3 regions of the Streptomyces shaanxiensis genome follow, and region 1 is predicted to be linked to each of the others. Evidence: riboswitches for the same ligand, from Rfam matches in the RefSeq annotation. Region 1 holds a riboswitch; each other region holds the start of a gene.
The links. A riboswitch is a leader RNA that binds a small molecule or an ion and turns the genes downstream of it on or off. The one in region 1 is predicted to bind cobalamin.
Positions count from the first base shown of each region.

Region 2: it holds a riboswitch for cobalamin, as region 1 does, so the genes downstream of both, ABD932_RS15125 (energy-coupling factor ABC transporter permease) here and ABD932_RS42570 (cobalamin biosynthesis protein) in region 1, are expected to answer to the same signal.
Region 3: it holds a riboswitch for cobalamin, as region 1 does, so the genes downstream of both, ABD932_RS27065 (ribonucleoside-diphosphate reductase subunit alpha) here and ABD932_RS42570 (cobalamin biosynthesis protein) in region 1, are expected to answer to the same signal.

Region 1 is NZ_BAAAZY010000036.1:23,986-26,242, reverse strand. Features, by position in the region: gene ABD932_RS42580 (inorganic phosphate transporter) at 1-859, shown strand, start outside; gene ABD932_RS42575 (hypothetical protein) at 903-1,124, shown strand; cobalamin riboswitch at 1,232-1,377, shown strand; gene ABD932_RS42570 (cobalamin biosynthesis protein) at 1,477-2,257, shown strand, end outside.
Region 2 is NZ_BAAAZY010000010.1:235,861-238,117, forward strand. Features, by position in the region: gene ABD932_RS15120 (energy-coupling factor ABC transporter substrate-binding protein) at 1-351, opposite strand, end outside; gene ABD932_RS15125 (energy-coupling factor ABC transporter permease) at 348-1,049, opposite strand; cobalamin riboswitch at 1,080-1,263, opposite strand; gene ABD932_RS15130 (M55 family metallopeptidase) at 1,364-2,197, shown strand; gene ABD932_RS15135 (M20/M25/M40 family metallo-hydrolase) at 2,190-2,257, shown strand, end outside.
Region 3 is NZ_BAAAZY010000012.1:894,034-896,290, reverse strand. Features, by position in the region: gene ABD932_RS27075 (NACHT domain-containing protein) at 1-188, opposite strand, end outside; gene ABD932_RS27070 (GNAT family N-acetyltransferase) at 358-864, shown strand; cobalamin riboswitch at 917-1,071, shown strand; gene ABD932_RS27065 (ribonucleoside-diphosphate reductase subunit alpha) at 1,197-2,257, shown strand, end outside.

The DNA.
Region 1 (2,257 bases):
GGTCCACGGCGACGTCCTGGTGACCAAGGTCCTGATCCCGGCGATCGCCGCCCCGCTGGTCGCGGGCATCGCCGCGCTGCTGGCCACCCGCCTGACCTACAGCCTCGGCAAGAAGGCGGACGGCAACGCCTCGAAGAAGGGCTACCGCGCCGGCCAGATCGCCTCCGCCGGCCTGGTCTCCCTCGCCCACGGCACCAACGACGCGCAGAAGACGATGGGCATCATCACCCTCGCCCTGGTCGCCGGCGGCACCCTCGCCCCCGACTCCGACCCGCCCATGTGGGTCATCCTCTCCGCGGGCGTGGCCATCGCGCTCGGTACCTACCTCGGCGGCTGGCGCATCATCCGCACCATGGGCAAGGGCCTGACCGACCTCCAGCCGCAGCAGGGCTTCGCCGCCCAGACCAGCGCCGCGACGGTCATCCTGGCCTCCTCCCACCTCGGCTTCTCCCTCTCCACCACGCACTCCGTCTCCGGCGCGGTGATGGGCGCGGGCCTCGGCCGCAAGGGCGGCGTGGTCCGCTGGTCGACCGCCACCCGCATGTTCGTCGCCTGGGGCCTCACGCTCCCGGCCGCGGCCCTGGTCGGCGCACTCGCGGAGTACGTGACCGGCTTCGGCGCCTGGGGCACCGCCCTCGTCGCGGTCTTCCTGGTCACCTCCAGCGCCGCGATCTGGAAGGTCTCCCGCCGCGAGGTCGTCGACCACACGAACGTCAACGAGACCGACGAGCCGGCCGGCGTGGTGACCACCGCCATCGCCGCGGTGACCCCGCCTCCGGCGGGCACGGCGACCGAGGACCTGTCGGCCACGATTCCGGCCCCCGCCTCCGAGGCAGCGCCTTCGCAGGCCACCGTCTGACTCCCGCCCGGTTACTCGACTTATCTCCTCAGGAAGTAGAAGCATGAAGATCGACTGGGCAGCTCTCGGCTCCGTCTTCGGCGTCAGCCTCGTGGTCACCGTGGCCCTGGTGGGCCTGTTCACCCTCGGCATCGCGGGCCTGTCCCGCCAGGAGAAGGCCTCCGCGCAGGGGGGCTCGGCCGCGCTCGCGGTGACGGGGGCGTATGCGTGCTTCGCGGCGTGCGCGGCTGCCGTGGGGTACGGGATCTATCTGATCGTGGCCTGACGCACAGCGCGCGAGAACACCTGAGGTGCGGGACGGACCACCGTCCCGCACCTCACGTCTGTGTGGGCCTTCGCACACTCTCCCGTCGCAGGTCAAAGGCAAGTTGACGCCCCTTCCAACCCCATGGTGGACTGCCGGAGCCATATACGGCGGCAGGAGAGGAAGCCGGTGTGAATCCGGCGCGGTCCCGCCACTGTCACCGGGGTAGATAGCCCCGGGAGCCAGGAACTCTCGCCGCCGGTCTCGTCGTACCAGGGCGTGGACACCCTGAGTGAGGACATAACGCGATGCTCGCCTGCCGATCGACATGCAGTCTCGGACCCTCGTCTGAACCGAACGCCGGCTGACCCCGATGCGTGCCGATCGCGTCTTCGCGTACGGCGCCGCCGCCGGACTTCTCGGTGATCTGCTGCTCGGCGATCCGCGTCGCGGGCATCCGGTCGCCGCGTTCGGGCGGGCCGCAGGGGCCGTGGAGAAGGTGGCGTGGCGGGATCACCGGGGGTGGGGCGCGCTGCACACCGCCGTGTGTGCGGGGGGTGCCGTGGCGCTCGGTGCCGTCGCGCAGCGAGCCGTCCGTCCGTCCCGTACCGCCTCCGTCGCACTGACCGCCGCCGCCACCTGGGCCGTTGTCGGCGGGACCTCGCTCGCGCGCGAGGCCCGGGTCATCGGGCGTGCTCTGCAGACGGGGGACGTCGAGGGGGCCCGGGAACGGCTGCCGCATCTGTGCGGGCGGGATCCGCAGGCGCTGGACGCCGACGGGATCGCGCGGGCCGTCGTGGAGTCCGTCGCCGAGAACACCTCCGACGCGGTGGTGGGGGCGCTCGTGTGGGGCGCCGTCGGCGGGGTGCCGGGGCTGCTCGGGTTCCGGGCCGTCAACACGCTGGACGCCATGGTGGGGCACAGGTCGCCCCGGTTTCGGCGGTACGGGTGGGCTTCGGCGCGGCTCGACGACGTCGCCGGGTGGCCGGGGGCGCGGCTGACAGCCGTACTCGCGACGGTCGCCGGAGGCGATCCCCGAGGGGCGGTACGGGCCTGGCGCGCCGACGCCGCCAAGCATCCGAGCCCCAACGCAGGCCCCGTGGAGGCCTCGTTCGCGGGGGCGCTCGGGGTTCGGCTGGGCGGGACCCTGTCGT
Region 2 (2,257 bases), on a different contig from region 1:
TTCGGCGGGGGACTCGTCCGGTGTGGCCTCGGTCTCCCGCTGGGCGAGCGCCCGCTGTTCTCCCTGCCGCCGCCCGCGGTGCAGCCCGAAGTAGTAGGCGAGGACACCGGCGCCGAGCGCTGCCTGGAGGGAGAACAGGGCCGACTCGATCTCACCCGACGGCGGCTCGTACAGCGGCGAGAACCAGGGCTCGTAGTCCGGCTTGATCTCGGTGATCGCCGTCTCCGCCTCGCCGTCGGCGCCCGTGAACGGCTCCTCCTTGTGGTCGCCGAGGCCCAGGGCCAGCGGCAGCACGGCGAGGGCGGCCACGACGAGCAGCAGCAGGACGTTGATCTTCGTGTTCTTGCTCATCGGGCCACCGCCTCGGTCTGGGTCGCGGACTGCTTCTTGGTGAGGAGCACGCCCAGCCGGGTCAGTTCCCCCTTGCTGGACTGCACCAGCAGCCGCATCACGAGCACCGTGAGCAGTCCCTCGCTGACCGCGAGCGGGATCTGGGTGATGGCGAAGATGGACCCGAACTTGCCGAGCGCGCCCAGGAATCCGCTGCTCGGGTCGGGGAAGGCGAGCGCCAGCTGGACGCTGGTGACGCAGTAGGTGGACAGGTCGGCGAGGAACGCCCCGAAGAAGACGGCGACCATCAGCGGCACGTCGTAGCGGCGCAGCAGTTTGTAGATCGCGTATCCGGCCCAGGGGCCGACGATCGCCATCGAGAAGACGTTGGCGCCGAGCGTGGTCAGACCGCCGTGCGCGAGCAGCAGCGCCTGGAAGAGCAGGGTGATGGTGCCCAGGACCGCCATGATCGGTGGCCGGAACAGGATGGCGCCGAGCCCCGTGCCGGTGGGATGCGAGCAGCTGCCGGTCACCGAGGGCAGCTTCAGCGCGGACAGGACGAAGGTGAAGGCTCCGGAGGCGCCGAGGAGCAGTGTGCTCTCCGGGTGCTCCCTGACCTCACGGGTGAGTGACCGGACTCCGTGGACTACGAACGGCGCGGACGCGACGCCCCAGGCGACCGCGTGCGCCGGCGGGAGGAAACCCTCGGCTATGTGCATGGCTCAGCAGACCCTCTCCAGCACCTCGTGGATGGTTGACGCGCCTTGGCCGGTCTCCTGGCTGACGGGTACCACCGCCCGTGCTCCGCCTTCCCGGGTCCTAGGACCCAGTGGCTGCCCGTGAGGGCTGGAGCCGGACTTCCCGATTCACAGTGGCGAGGGCCGCACCGGCATCACACCGGATTTCCCGTTCACCAAGGCGTGGTGACAGTAGTGCCCGCACAGGGTGGCTGACAAGCGCGCCTGGGGGGCGTGAAAGTGGCGTTCGTCCCCTTCATGGCGGGTTCCCTCGTCGGCGCGTAACGTGACGGAACATGAAGATCCTCATCAGCGCCGACATGGAGGGCGCCACCGGCGTGACCTGGCCGGGCGACGTGCTGCCGGGGACGCCGCAGTGGGAGCGGTGCCGGGGGATGTTCACCTCGGACGTCGACGCCGCCGTGCTGGGCTTCTTCGACGGGGGCGCCGACTCCGTCCTCATCAACGAGGCCCACTGGAGCATGCGCAATCTGCTGCTCGAACGGCTCGACGAGCGGGCCGAGATGCTCACCGGCCGGCACAAGGCGCTGTCCATGGTCGAGGGCGTGCAGCACGGCGACGTGGACGGCATCGCCTTCGTCGGTTACCACGCGGGCGCCGGGATGGAGGGTGTCCTCGCGCACACCTACCTCGCGAACCAGATCACAGGGGTGTGGCTGAACGACGTACGGGCGAGCGAGGGGCTGCTGAACGCGCACGTCGTCGCCGAGTACGGCGTCCCCGTCGTCCTCGTCACCGGCGACGACGTGGCCTGCGAGGACGCGCTCGGGTACGCGCCCGAGGCGCTGAAGGTCGCCGTCAAGGACCATGTGTCGCGGTACGCGGCCGTGTGCCGAACGCCGGCCAGGACCGCCGCCGACATCCGTGCCGCGGCCAAGGAGGCGGCCGCGCTGGCGGTCCGTCAGCAGCCGGTGAGCGCCGGTCCGTTCACCGTGGCCGTCGAGTTCGACGCCGAGCATCTCGCGATGGCCGCCACCGTGGTCCCCGGCGTCGACCGGATCGGGGAGCGAAAGGTGGCGTACACCAGCGAGCGCATGTACGAGGGAATCCGTACCTTCAAGGCGGTCACCACGATCGTCTCGGCCGCGGTGGAGGAGCAGTATGGCTGACGGGCAGGCGCTGGACGAGGTCGTGACGTTCACCTCCGACCTCATCCGCATCGACACCAC
Region 3 (2,257 bases), on a different contig from region 1:
GAGATCCAGCGGCGCCATTTCCTGGGGCGGGTGGTGCCGCGGCGGGCCTCCAGACGGATCGTCAGCCGGTGCCAGTGGCCCACGAACCCCCGCCTGGCCCAGCTGCCCGCCCGCCTCGGAGCCAGTGTCGCCATCGGCGCGTTGCGCGGCCGCTCCTTGCCGGGCGGGTGACGGACGACCCTCGTCATCGGACGACCCTCGTCATCGTGCGTCTCCTTCCGAGAAGGCTCTCGAAACGGAGGGACCGCGGGCGCCGACACCTACCTCCATGGAAGCACTCCCGGAACTCCCCGCAACCCGGCGGCCCTCGGCGAAAACCCCAGGCCGCCGCCGTACCGGTCCGGCAGACTCGGCCGCATGGACATCGTGATCCGGCAGGCGAGACCCGCCGAGTACGAGGCACTCGGCGAGATCACCGCCCAGGCCTACCTCCAGGACGGCCTCCTCGACTTCGGCGAGCACGACGAGTACCTCGGCGTACTGAAGGACGTGGCAAGGCGGGCGGCCGCCGCCGAGGTACTGGTGGCCACCGACGGCGACAAGCTCCTGGGCGGCGTCACCTTCGTCCCGTCCGGCGGCCCCATGGCCGACATAGCCCGCTCCGGCGAGGCCGAGATCCGGATGCTCGCCGTCGATCACACGGCGCGGGGACGCGGAGCCGGCGAGGCCCTCGTACGCGCCTGCGTCGAACGCGCACGGGCCACGGAGGGCTGCGTACGCATCGTCCTGTCCTCCCAGCGCACCATGCACGGCGCCCACCGCATCTACGAACGTCTGGGCTTCGTCCGCACACCGGATCGGGACTGGAATCCGATCCCGCACCTCACCGACATCACTCTTCTCACCTATGAGTTGACGCTCTGAAACCAGCGCGACACAACATCTGGGGGTGGCGTGGCGGGTGAGCACAAGATGTATGCTCGTCCTCGCTGTCGCCGCAGGGGAATCCGGTGCGAATCCGGAACTGTCCCGCAACGGTGTACTTGTGCATGTCTGCTCCCGGGACGCGGTTCCCGGGACACGGCGCGCACAGGAGTCAGTCCGAGGACCTGCCGACAGCGCGCCCGGCCACCCGGCCGGTGCGCTCTGACGTCCGGGCCTCGTGGAGTGGGTCGGTGGACGCGACGCCGCGTGCGCTCGTGTGCTGCCCCCTGCCCTCCGCAAGGCCCCCGTGCCGAGCGAGGGAGAGCCCCCACGTGACCATCGCGCCAGCAGATCCGGCCTCAGCCGTCCCGACCGTCGCCATCGACGAGGACGCCCCGGGAACCGCCTTGCTGCGGACCCTGACCGAGCTGACCGCCGACCTCCCCGACGCCGACGCCGGCCGGGTCGCCGCCGCCGCGCTGCGCGGCCGGTCCGCCCGCGCCGACGAGGCGGAGCTGCGCGAGCTGGCCACCGAGGCGGCGGCCGGCCTCATCTCCGAGGACCCCGCCTACAGCAGGCTGGCCGCCCGGTTGCTGACCATCTCCATCGCCGCCGAGGCCGCCTCGCAGGGCGTCACGTCCTTCACCGAGTCGGTCGCGGTCGGGCACCGCGAGGGCCTCGTCGCCGACCGGACCGCCGAGTTCGCGCGGATCCACGCGGCCCGCCTCGACGCCCTGATCGACACCGGCGCCGACGACCGCTTCGGCTACTTCGGCCTGCGCACCCTGCACAGCCGGTACCTGCTCCGGCACCCGATCACCCGCAAGGTCATCGAGACGCCCCAGCACTTCATGCTGCGCGTCGCCGCCGGTCTCGCCGAGGACGACACCGTCCGCTCCGTCGATGAAGTCGCCGCGCTCTACGGGCTCATGAGCCGCCTCGACTACCTCCCCTCCTCCCCCACCCTCTTCAACTCCGGCACCCGGCACCCCCAGATGTCGTCCTGCTACCTCCTCGACTCCCCGCTCGACGAGCTGGACTCCATCTACGACCGCTACCACCAGGTCGCCCGCCTCTCGAAGCACGCCGGCGGCATCGGCATCGCGTACTCCCGCGTCCGCAGCCGCGGTTCGCTGATCCGCGGCACCAACGGCCACTCCAACGGCATCGTCCCGTTCCTGAAGACGCTCGACGCCTCCGTCGCCGCCGTGAACCAGGGCGGCCGGCGCAAGGGTGCCGCCGCGGTCTACCTGGAGACCTGGCACTCCGACATCGAGGAGTTCCTGGAGCTGCGCGACAACACCGGTGAGGACGCCCGGCGTACGCACAACCTGAACCTCGCGCACTGGATCCCGGACGAGTTCATGCGCCGGGTCAACGCCGACCAGCCGTG